Regions from separate parts of the Exiguobacterium abrahamii genome, predicted to be linked through region 2. Evidence: a T-box and tRNA genes for the amino acid it is inferred to sense, from the RefSeq annotation. Region 2 holds a T-box; the other holds one or more tRNA genes.
What was found. The T-box of region 2 lies ahead of ITJ88_RS03275 (valine--tRNA ligase). A T-box ahead of a tRNA ligase gene usually reads a tRNA of that ligase, here a tRNA-Val.
Positions count from the first base shown of each region.

Region 1: it encodes a tRNA-Val, which carries the amino acid that the T-box ahead of ITJ88_RS03275 (valine--tRNA ligase) is inferred to sense. The anticodon was not compared.

Region 1 covers NZ_JADOYC010000004.1:72,943-78,613, reverse strand. The annotation lists gene ITJ88_RS12425 (phytoene desaturase family protein) at 1-623, shown strand, start outside; gene ITJ88_RS12420 (histidine phosphatase family protein) at 683-1,249, opposite strand; gene ITJ88_RS12415 (response regulator transcription factor) at 1,266-1,916, opposite strand; gene ITJ88_RS12410 (HAMP domain-containing sensor histidine kinase) at 1,918-3,267, opposite strand; gene ITJ88_RS12405 (YdhK family protein) at 3,414-3,968, shown strand; tRNA gene ITJ88_RS12400 (tRNA-Val) at 4,017-4,089, opposite strand; gene ITJ88_RS12395 (nitroreductase family protein) at 4,229-4,855, opposite strand; gene yhfH (protein YhfH) at 5,041-5,187, shown strand; gene ITJ88_RS12385 (polysaccharide deacetylase family protein) at 5,599-5,671, shown strand, end outside.
Region 2 covers NZ_JADOYC010000001.1:665,636-671,306, forward strand. The annotation lists gene hemC (hydroxymethylbilane synthase) at 1-162, shown strand, start outside; gene ITJ88_RS03260 (uroporphyrinogen-III synthase) at 152-832, shown strand; gene hemB (porphobilinogen synthase) at 829-1,818, shown strand; gene hemL (glutamate-1-semialdehyde 2,1-aminomutase) at 1,815-3,125, shown strand; T-box leader at 3,180-3,409, shown strand; gene ITJ88_RS03275 (valine--tRNA ligase) at 3,460-5,671, shown strand, end outside.

The DNA of each region.
Region 1 (5,671 bases), on a different contig from region 2:
CCCGGAAGCAGGCTAAAAAATTACAGGCGTCGTTCGCCCCTTCCGTTTCAGGTCTTGTCCTACTGCTCGGTGTAAATCGTGAGTATAGCGGGCTAGCACATCATAATTTCTTTTTCTCGGAAAATCCAGAGCGTGAATTCGCCCAAATGTTCAAAGAAGGTACCCCTCCTGAGGATCCGACGATTTACGTCGGAGTCTCGTCAAAATCCGACGCCTCCCAAGCTCCTGAAGGGAAGGATAACTTATTCGTCTTGACACACGTTCCACCGCTAACACTTCAAAAAGGTGAAGTCGACTGGGATGCGTACCGTGAAGTCGTTCTCGATAAACTGGAGCGGATGGGACTTCATGGGCTTCGGGAATCGATCGAGTTTGAATATCGCTTTACCCCAGAAGATTTGAAGGAATTATATGGTCCAAACGGTGGATCGATTTATGGTGTCGCAGCCGATCGGAAGAAAAATGGTGGATTCAAGATTCCATCGAAGAGTGACTTGTACGAAGGACTTTATTTCGTCGGTGGTTCGACACACCCAGGCGGCGGTGTACCGATGGTCACCTTGTCCGGTCAACTGACGGCTGACTTAATCCGAAAACATGAAGGTGCTGTTCCTACGCCTTAAGATTTCTCCAATTACAAAAGAGACGGAAACTGATTCACGCATCAGTTCCGTCTCTTTTTTTACTTTGTATTCGTCAAAAGTGGTACGACGTGAATGTCCGCCTTTTCTCCTGATTCCACATCCATTCGACATACGGCTGGCATCGGTAAGGACTTCCAAAATGCGTAATCGAATGTCGGATCAAATGTTTCTAAGAGTAGCACCATGATATTTCCATGTGTTCCAAGAACGACTGTTTCGTCAGGATGCTTCTCCACTAGTTCGTCGATGAATGGTCGAATGCGTTGCGACGCTTCTTTGTTCGTTTCACCTCCATACGGATTTTCATTCGGATGTTGCCATACATATGTGACCGCTCCTTGAAAATCGTCAAGCTCTCCCGGTGCTAGTAATCGCTCTCGTAGTTCCTCTACCTCAATGATTGGGTGTTGACGTGCCTCCGCGAGTGGTGCAATCGTCTCGATTGCCCGTCGATACGGGCTGCTGTAGAATCTGTCGATTGGAATTCCTTGAAAGGTTTCAAGTAAATGTATCGCATCTGCCTGTCCTGTATCGGAAAGTGGACGTGCTCGCTCATCTGTTGAGTATGTCGAATGTGCGTGTCGTACGAAATAAAATGTCGTCATGTTTTGAATTTCCCCTTTATTGGTGTGTCCAGCGGTATCCGATTCCGCGAACTGTTTCCAGATGCTGTTCAATCGGAAAACCGCAAACACGTAGTTTTTCTCTCAAATGTCTGATATGCGAGTCGATCGTCCGCTCGTCTACAGCCGCTTCCGCTCCCCATAACATTGTCGTTAGTTGATCGCGCGTCCAAACACGTCGTGGAGAATCTAAAAATACACCTAACAACTCAAATTCCGTTTTCGTTAACGAAATCTTTTGTTGGAGGTAACTACAACGATAGCTTTCCCGGTCATAGGATAGACCATCGTACTGTTGCTGTAATAAAACTTCCATTCGTCCGATCAGTTCCCCTTCTTGAATCGGTTTTGATATGTAATCATTCGCTCCTACTTCTCGTGTCCGAATGATGTCTTCCCGTTGATTCCGCGCCGTAACCATTAAGATCGGGATGTTAGAGTGTTCTCGAATGAGACGACAACATGTCCAGCCATCCATATCCGGCATCATGACATCTAGTAAAATCAGGTCGAATACGTGCTGACGGCAGAGATCAAGAGCTTGTTGCGCAGAATCCACAAGCTGACACGTGTACCCATACGGCTGAATATACAGTTTGAGCAGTTCAAGCATCCTTGGTTCATCATCTACGATCAATACATGCGGCATTTTATTTCTCCTTCCACTGCAGTGTCACTTGTGTTCCATGTCCAAGTTGACTCTTGATGTTCAATTCTGCTCCATGTGTCTGAGCAATTGCTTCAACGATGGAGAGTCCGATTCCAGTTCCTCCATGTTTTCGAGAACGAGATGCTTCCGTTCGGTAGAGCCGTTTCGTTACATGAGGTAAAGATTCTGCAGCAATCCCTTCTCCTGTATCTTCGATTTGAATGAAAGCCCCTACTGCGTTGACACCATAACGAACGATAATTTTTCCCGACGTCGTATGTCGCCGTGCATTTTCAATGATATTCACGATCATCTGACGGAGCTGCTGAGCGTCACCCATCACTTCCATTCGCTCACCTTCTATCTCGAACGAAACATTTTCTTGTTCGATGTCCAGGCGCATCAATCGTATCACTTGATGAATCAAGTCTTCGACATCGACAGGTTTTCGTTCCATCATAAAAGCATTGGCATCAATGCGTGCTAACCAAAATAATTGCTCAATCCATTCATTCATTTGCTGACTTTCTTCTCGAATGATCGTAACGTAGCGTTGTTGCTCATCCGGCGTCAACGTTTGACGTTCGAGAATGTCCGCGTATCCCTTTATATATGTCAATGGTGTTCGTAGTTCATGAGATACGCTTGCTAAAAATTCGGATCGTTCCCGATTCAAAAAATCGAGATCTTGTTTTAATTGCTGAATCGAACGCGCCAATTGTCCCAGTTCGTCTTGTCGATCAATCGGCAACGCTCCATCTTCCCCATCTAATAGACGTGCCGTCGCTTTTTCCATTTGAACCAGCGGACGAGAGATGAGTCGGGTCGTCCAAATGCTTGCCGCACCTGCTAATAAAAGTGCGAGCAGACCCACTTGGAAAAACTGCTGTTTCAACGGATTAAGTACGTGATCCACGATTGCTTTAGAAGCGAACATGAAGACATGACCCTGATGTTTCCCGTCGATGGTGATGGGACTGTCCGTCATTAAAAAGTCACGCATCGTCACGATTTTTCCTTGTTGACGGTAATCAAAATCCGTATGCTCTAGCACACTTTTCATCTCATTCGACAAAGGTCGTGACGCTTCGAGTCGTTTTCCATCTGCATCAGTGATCACCACAGTAAACGATGAATCTGCTTCCATCATGCTGACATGGCGCATCGTCGTTTGGTCATAGGAATCGACAAGGACATCACGATGGGTATTTCCTCGGTTCAGTAAACCGTCCACTACTTCCTGCGTTCGTGTTTGAGACAACTGATAATACAACGTCCCAAACAACACACTGCCACAAATTAAAAATGCCGCAAGCACGATTCCTCCAACCGAGTATGAAATACGACGCATGACATTTCCTCCCTTTCTCTTCACTTTAGTATAGCGAAAAAAAACACGATCGACGCAGGCAAACGAAACTGTCACCTCATCTGCACACGATTTGCACATACGCTGGGTATAGTAAAAAAGACTAGTGAATTCAGGAGGGTTTTATTATGAAAAAATCATTGACGTTAACCGCACTGGCTCTTAGTTCTACGCTTTGGCTCGGTGCATGCGGATCCGCTTCAAATGACGAAGGAAGCAATAGCGACTCACACGACATGTCTCATGGAGATATGATGCATTCGAGTGATGGAAAGATACCGTCTGGTCTAAAGGAAGCCAGTGATCCGACTTATCCGAAAGGAAGCAACGTCACGTTGACGACGAATCATATGGATGGAATGAACGGAGCTAAAGCAACGATTGCGGGAGCTTATGATACCGTCGTCTATGCGATTAGTTACAAACCGACTACTGGTGGAAAGATAGTGAAAAATCATAAATGGGTCATTCAGGAAGAACTCGATCCCGTTCCAACTAAGCCACTGCAAGTTGGTGACGAAACGACTGTCAAAGCGGATCATATGAAGGGTATGGATGGAGCTAAAGCGACGATTGACGAAGTAAAAGAAACGACGGTTTATATGGTGAACTATGAACCGACGGACGGTGGAGAGATGGTGAAAAATCATAAATGGGTCACAGAGGATGAGATAAAGAAATAATAAAAAAAAGCCCGCTTTTTCCTTTAAAGGAGAAGCGGGCTTTCGGTATGATTCTGACTGGGCTCGAACCAGCGACCTCTACCCTGTCAAGGTAGCGCTCTCCCAGCTGAGCTACAGAATCATGTTTGCAGTACGTTATGTACTTGCTAGGACATGTATTAATATATCAAGAAACTAAAAGGCTGACAAGTCTTTTTCCGAAAAAAAATAAAAAAATTTAAAATGGGGGAATCAACCCCGCTTCCCCCATTTTGAATGACTTACAGGAAGGTTGATACTCGATCAATCGGTAAACGTAGTGCCGGACGTTTTTTCGCATCTTCAACCGCTTTTCCGACAGCAATTAACATGACTGGTACATACCGTGACTCGGTGATGAACGTTTCCGCAAAACGTTGATGATCAAATCCACCCATTGCGAGTGTTGATAATCCACGCGCTTCTGCCGCAAGCATCAATTGCATCGCAGCAAGGCTCGCATTCGACATAGCCGCGTCGCGACCATACGCCTCACTTTGATAAGCGCCTTCTACCTGTGCCTTGATCGAATCAAACAGATCCTCTGTCATGCCACCTGCTTCTACTGCTGGACCGTACACCGGATTGTAGTTTCGATTAGCTTGAACATCACCTAAGATCGCAATGACTGCTGAAGCCGAAGTGATAGCCGGCTGATTGTATGCGATCGGTGCAAGCTGTTGCTTCGCTTCTTCCGAATGAAAGACCGTGAAATGCCAGTGTTGCAAATTCCAAGCACTCGGCGCGGCTGTCGTCCATTCTAATAGTTCTTCTACTTCCTGTTTTGAAAGCTTGAACGTTTCGTCGTAATGACGAACGGAACGTCTTTCTGTTAAGACACGCATTGTATCAAGTGTTGCCTGTGTCATGTGTAAATCCCCCTTATCATTATCAGATTACTTAGATATCGTAGCATGTCTCTTTTTCATTGTCCTCTATCAGTACTTCAAATGAATTAACTGTTATAAAACAATAGTTGACATTAAACTCCTGTACTAATACAATAAAATCAAGAAAAAAGATCATTGCGTTTACTTTGAAGGAGGAAAAACACATGGAACAACCCCTTTACCAAGAAGCATCTGCTGCATTCTATCGTGAGCTTCCCGTCAAGACGTGTGCCCATTGCGGAAAAGAGATGGATGAACAATGTGAATCCTATCAAACGGAATGCGATGAGTGTGCTGTAACAGAACACTAATAACACATGAAACAATCACTTACTTAGTGGTTGTTTTTTTATTTCTTTTAAACTCTTTCTAAATAAATCGATATTTTTTAGAAAAATCGATTTTCCGTCATCTTTTTGTCATCTGTTTGTTACAAAAGAAACAGTCAGAATGTTACATTATCTGTATATGATATTTTTTGACAAAAGGAGCGACAGACAACGATGGATCCATTTACCTCAAGCCACGCTAGCGAACTCGGTCCACGACCGCGTACAAAAAAAAGAAAGTTTTTCCCTCGATTTTTCTTACTTCTCACACTTGTTTTTCTCGGAGTTGGGGGATATGTCGCTTATCGATACGTTTTTACTCCTGAACAGCAATCCATTACGACAGGTAAATCCATTACTGAAGTACCTATCGTCAATATGGAAAAAGCACGCGTGGAAAAATGGAATGGCGTGACGAAAAAAGTCGCTTATTTAACATTCGAGGATGGTCCATCCGCATTAACAC
Region 2 (5,671 bases):
TCAACGACACTCGTCGGATTCATTGGATCCGTTGATGGAGAGCAAATCCTACTCGAGCGCGAATCAGGTCTTGACCCGATGCAACTCGGTCAAGACGTTGCCGAACGTCTGCTTTCTTCGGGCGGTCGTGAGATTCTCGCGACACTTCCGGATGACTTGTAAGCAGGTACTCTTCACGGGCAGCCGACCACCGACGACCGAGCAAATCGCGCGACTGCGCGCCGTTGCGATCGAGTCAGTGCACTATCCTGTCATTGAAACGAGACCGGTTTCGTTTAGATTGCCGAAGGGAATTGATTGGCTGATCGTGACGAGTCCGAATGGTGTCCACCGGATTGCTGATGCGCTGCCTGAATTAGCAGCAACGCGTATCGCGGTCGTCGGACGAAAGACGGCAGACGCACTTGCGAAGTACGGTCGAACAGCCGACTTCTGTCCGTCGACCTTTACAGGAGACGCGCTCGTCGCAGAACTCGGACCACACTTGTCTGACGGCAATCATATCGTTTTTGCGCGAGGGAACCGATCGCGGCAAGCGCCGGTCGATCAGTTACGAAACCTGAATCGATATACGATCGAAGATATCATCACCTATGAAACCGTCACTCGTCGGCTACCTGAAGCACTTGTCAGAACTGCCGCCTATATTGGACTGCAGAGTCCTTCCGCTGTCGAAGCGATTGCTCCACTAGCCCCGCAGACGACGTTCATCGTCATTGGAACGATTACGGAGCAAGCAGCAAAAGCAGCCGGACTTCAACCGATCCATGTCGCCCGTGAATTCACGGTGGACGGCATGATTGATCGTATCATTGAGGAGGAATCAGCATGAATACTTTAGAATACGCACGTCACCGTCGTTTACGTCATACCGCATCACTCCGGTCACTCGTTCGCGAGAACCAGTTGCATAAATCAGATTTGATTTATCCGATTTTTGTCGCTGAAGGCGAAGACATTAAACGCGAAGTCAGTTCGATGCCTGGCGTCTTCAACTTATCACTTGATCATCTGACGGCTGAGATTGAAGAAGTCGTCGCACTCGGAATCGAATCTGTCATCTTGTTCGGTGTCCCGCACGACCACTTGAAAGACGAGCAAGGATCAGGTGCGTTTCACGATCACGGAATCGTTCAAGAAGCGACACGTCTCGTCAAGAAGGTTGCCCCGCAGCTAACGGTCATCGCCGACACATGCTTATGTGAATATACGTCGACAGGTCATTGTGGGATCGTCGCCGACGGTACGGTCGATAATGATGCGTCATTACCGCTTCACGTCAAGACAGCGATCTCACAAGCCCGAGCAGGTGCCGACGTCATCGCTCCATCATCGATGATGGACGGATTTGTCGCAGCCATTCGTCAAGGATTAGACGAGAACGGCTTCAGCCACATTCCGGTCATGAGCTATGGTGTTAAATATGCGTCTGCTTATTACGGTCCATTCCGTGATGCGGCGAACTCGGCACCGGGAGAGGGCGACCGGAAAGGTTATCAAATGGATCCAGCAAACCGTCGTGAAGCGTTCCGCGAAGCAACAGCGGACGTCGATCAAGGAGCTGACTTCATGATTGTTAAACCTGCGCTTGCGTTCATGGATATTATTCGTGATGTGCGCGAGCGGATTGACTTACCAATCGTTGCGTATAACGTATCGGGTGAGTATGCGATGGTCAAAGCTGCTGCCTTGAACGGCTGGATTGACGAAGAACGAATCGTCCTTGAGACGATGCTTGGCTTTAAACGAGCAGGCGCTGATTTAATCATCACCTATTTCGCAAAAGACATTTGTCGTTACCTGGAGGGGTCGAAATGAGCTTAATTAACCAGAATTCAAAATCAAAAGAAGCATTCGAGCGGGCACTCCCGCTCATGCCGGGTGGTGTCAACAGCCCGGTCCGTGCTTATAAATCGGTCGGGATGACACCGATTTTCGCAGATCATGCAAAAGGATCGAAGCTCTATGACATCGACGGAAAAGAGTATATCGATTACGTCTTGTCATGGGGACCAATGATTCTTGGTCATGCCGATCCAAGCGTCACGTCAGCGATTCAAGAACAAGCGACACGTGGCTGGAGCTACGGGACACCAACGGAAATCGAATCAGCGATGGCAGAAGTCGTCATCAGCCGGGTGCCGTCGGTCGAAGTCGTCCGGATGGTCAACTCAGGGACAGAAGCGACGATGGCAGCCCTTCGTCTCGCGCGCGGCTATACAGGTCGGACGAAAATCCTCAAGTTCGAAGGCTGTTACCATGGTCACGGTGACTCGCTCTTGATCAAAGCAGGTTCAGGTGTCGCGACACTCGGATTACCAGATTCACCAGGCGTTCCGGCGCAAATCGCGAGCATGACGCTGACGGTTCCATATAACGATTTGGACGCTGTCCGAATCGCGTTCGAAAAACACGGCGACGATATCGCTGGTGTCATCGTCGAACCGGCTGCTGGGAACATGGGCTTCGTGCCACCAGAACCGGGCTTCCTCGAAGGCTTACGGGAAATCACGTCGGAAAACGGCGCCTTATTGATCTTTGACGAAGTCATGACCGGCTTCCGTGTCGGATTCCACTGTGCCCAAGGACATTTCGGTGTCACACCGGACATCACGTGTCTCGGTAAAGTCATCGGTGGCGGCATGCCGGTCGGTGCTTACGGTGGACGTCGTGACATCATGGAGCAGATCGCACCACAAGGTCCAATCTATCAAGCGGGTACGTTATCCGGAAACCCACTCGCGATGGCAGCAGGTCTAGCGACATTGACACAATTGAAACCAGAACACTATCAAGAGTTCGACCGGAAAGCGAGCCGTTTGTCGGAAGGCTACCTGAACGCTGCAGCGAAATACAACATTCCGCTGACGACGAACCGTGCAGGCGCGATGTTCGGTGTCTTCTTCACGGATGAACGTGTCACGAACTTCGAAAAAGCGAAAACGTCGAACCTTGAGATGTTCCGTTCGTATTATCAAAAGATGGCGGCGCGTGGTGTCTTCTTACCACCGTCACAATTCGAAGGTCTCTTCCTGTCGATCGCCCATACGGATGAAGACATCGAGCGGACGATCGAAGCCGTCGAATTGACGTTTAAGGAACTCCAAGTTGAATTTGGTCGTTAAGCAGTTCTTGACGATTACTTGAACTCTCGGCTAAAATGAGTAAAGAAGAAAATGGCAACAGCGATGACGGGAAGAGTAATCCTGTATTCGTACCGATGTAGAGAACACATCCTTGGCTGAAAGATGTGACGGGCGAACAGGAGGAAGGTCACCCCACGAGCTGGTATCGTGAGTTTTACGAGCGATATCCGTCCTCCACACGTTACGTGGCTCGAGGGCATCCGATTTTGGATGAACTAAGGTGGTACCGCGGAAAAAAGCAACGGCTTTCTTTCGTCCTTAGCATAGGACGAGAGAAGCCGTTTTTATTATGGACAAAAAGGGAGCGATCAGGATGCAGGAATTATCAATGCCAACGAAGTATGATCCGCAGGCAACGGAAGAAAAATGGTACGACTTTTGGGTGAAAGGTGACTATTTCAAAGCCGATCAGGATCCAGAGAAAGAGCCATACACGATCGTCATTCCACCACCGAACGTCACAGGTAAATTACACCTTGGTCACGCGTGGGACACGACGTTACAAGACATGCTGACACGGATGAAGCGGATGCAAGGATTCGACGTCCTTTACCTACCAGGAATGGACCATGCCGGTATCGCGACGCAAGCAAAAGTCGAACAAAAACTGCGGGCAGAAGGACAATCACGTCTTGAAATGGGTCGTGAGAAATTCCTCGAGCAATCATGGGCATGGAAAGAAGAGTACGCGTCAACGATCCGTGCACAATGGGCAAAACTTGGTCTTGGACTCGATTATTCGCGTGAACGCTTCACGCTTGATGAAGGATTGTCAGAAGCGGTTCAAGAAGTCTTTGTGAAACTTTACGAAAAAGGTTTGATCTACCGCGGCGAATACATCGTTAACTGGGACCCGGCGACGAAAACAGCGATCTCGGATATCGAGGTCATCTACAAGGATATCGAAGGTGCGTTCTATCACTTCAGCTATCCACTGACGGACGGTTCAGGTCACGTTGAACTCGCGACGACACGTCCGGAGACGATGCTCGGTGATACAGCGATCGCCGTGAACCCGAAGGATGAGCGTTATGCTCACCTCGTCGGAAAAACGATCACGTTACCAATCGTTGGTCGCGAGATTCCGATCGTTGCCGATGACTATGTCGACATGGAGTTCGGTACAGGTGTCGTTAAGATTACACCAGCCCACGACCCGAACGACTTCGAGGTCGGTAACCGTCACGATTTACCACGTGTCCTCGTCATGAATGAAGATGGAACGATGAACGAGAACGCAGGGAAATACGAAGGCATGGATCGTTTCGAATGCCGGAAGCAAATCGTTGAAGATTTAAAAGCAGAAGGTGTTCTAATCAAAATCGAACCACACTTGCACTCTGTCGGTCACTCAGAACGTTCAGATGCGATCGTCGAGCCGTATCTTTCACTCCAATGGTTCGTTAAAATGGAGCCACTCGCGCAAAAAGCACTCGAGGAGCAACAAGGGCCAGACAAGGTCAACTTCGTTCCACAACGCTTTGAAAACACGTACGTTCGCTGGATGGAAAATATCCGTGACTGGTGTGTCAGCCGTCAACTGTGGTGGGGACACCGGATTCCGGCTTGGTATCATAAAGAAACAGGTGAAGTCTACGTTGGCAAGGAAGCACCAGCCGATATCGAGAACTGGGAGCAAGACAACGATGTCCTTGATACGTGGTTCTCTTCAGCGCTCTGGCCGTTCTCAACGATGGGGTGGCCGAACACGGACGCTGCTGATTATCAAAAATACTTCCCGACATCGACACTCGTTACGGGTTATGACATCATCGCTTTCTGGGTCTCACGGATGATCTTCCAATCGTACGAATTCACAGGACAACGTCCATTCCAAGACGTCTTGATCCACGGATTGATTCGTGATTCGGAAGGACGCAAGATGTCGAAATCACTCGGTAACGGAATTGACCCGATGGATGTCATCGAGAAGTATGGTGCTGACTCGCTCCGTTGGTTCTTAACGACAGGATCGACGCCAGGGAACGATCTCCGTTTCTATTGGGAGAAGATTGAAGCAACATGGAACTTCTCGAACAAACTGTGGAACGCAAGCCGTTTTGCCTTAATGAACATGGATGGTCTAACGTTTGATCAAATCGATTTGACAGGTGAGAAATCACTCGCAGATAAATGGATCCTGACACGTTTACAGACGACGATTGACGATGTGACACGTCTGTCGGACAAATATGAATTTGGTGAAGCGGGACGAATTCTTTATCACTTCATCTGGGAAGACTTCTGTAACTGGTATATCGAGATGGCAAAATTACCACTCAACGGGGAAGATGAAGCAGCGAAACAGACGACGCGTTCGGTTCTTGCCTATACGCTCGACCGGATCATGCGTCTGATGCATCCATTCATGCCGTTCATCACGGAAGAGATCTGGCAACACTTACCGCATGAAGGTGAAACGATCACACGTGCTGCATGGCCAACACGCGAGACGTCACTCGACTTCCCGGAAGCTGTTCCAGCATTCGAAGCGGTTCAGAACGTCATCCGTTCGGTTCGTAACA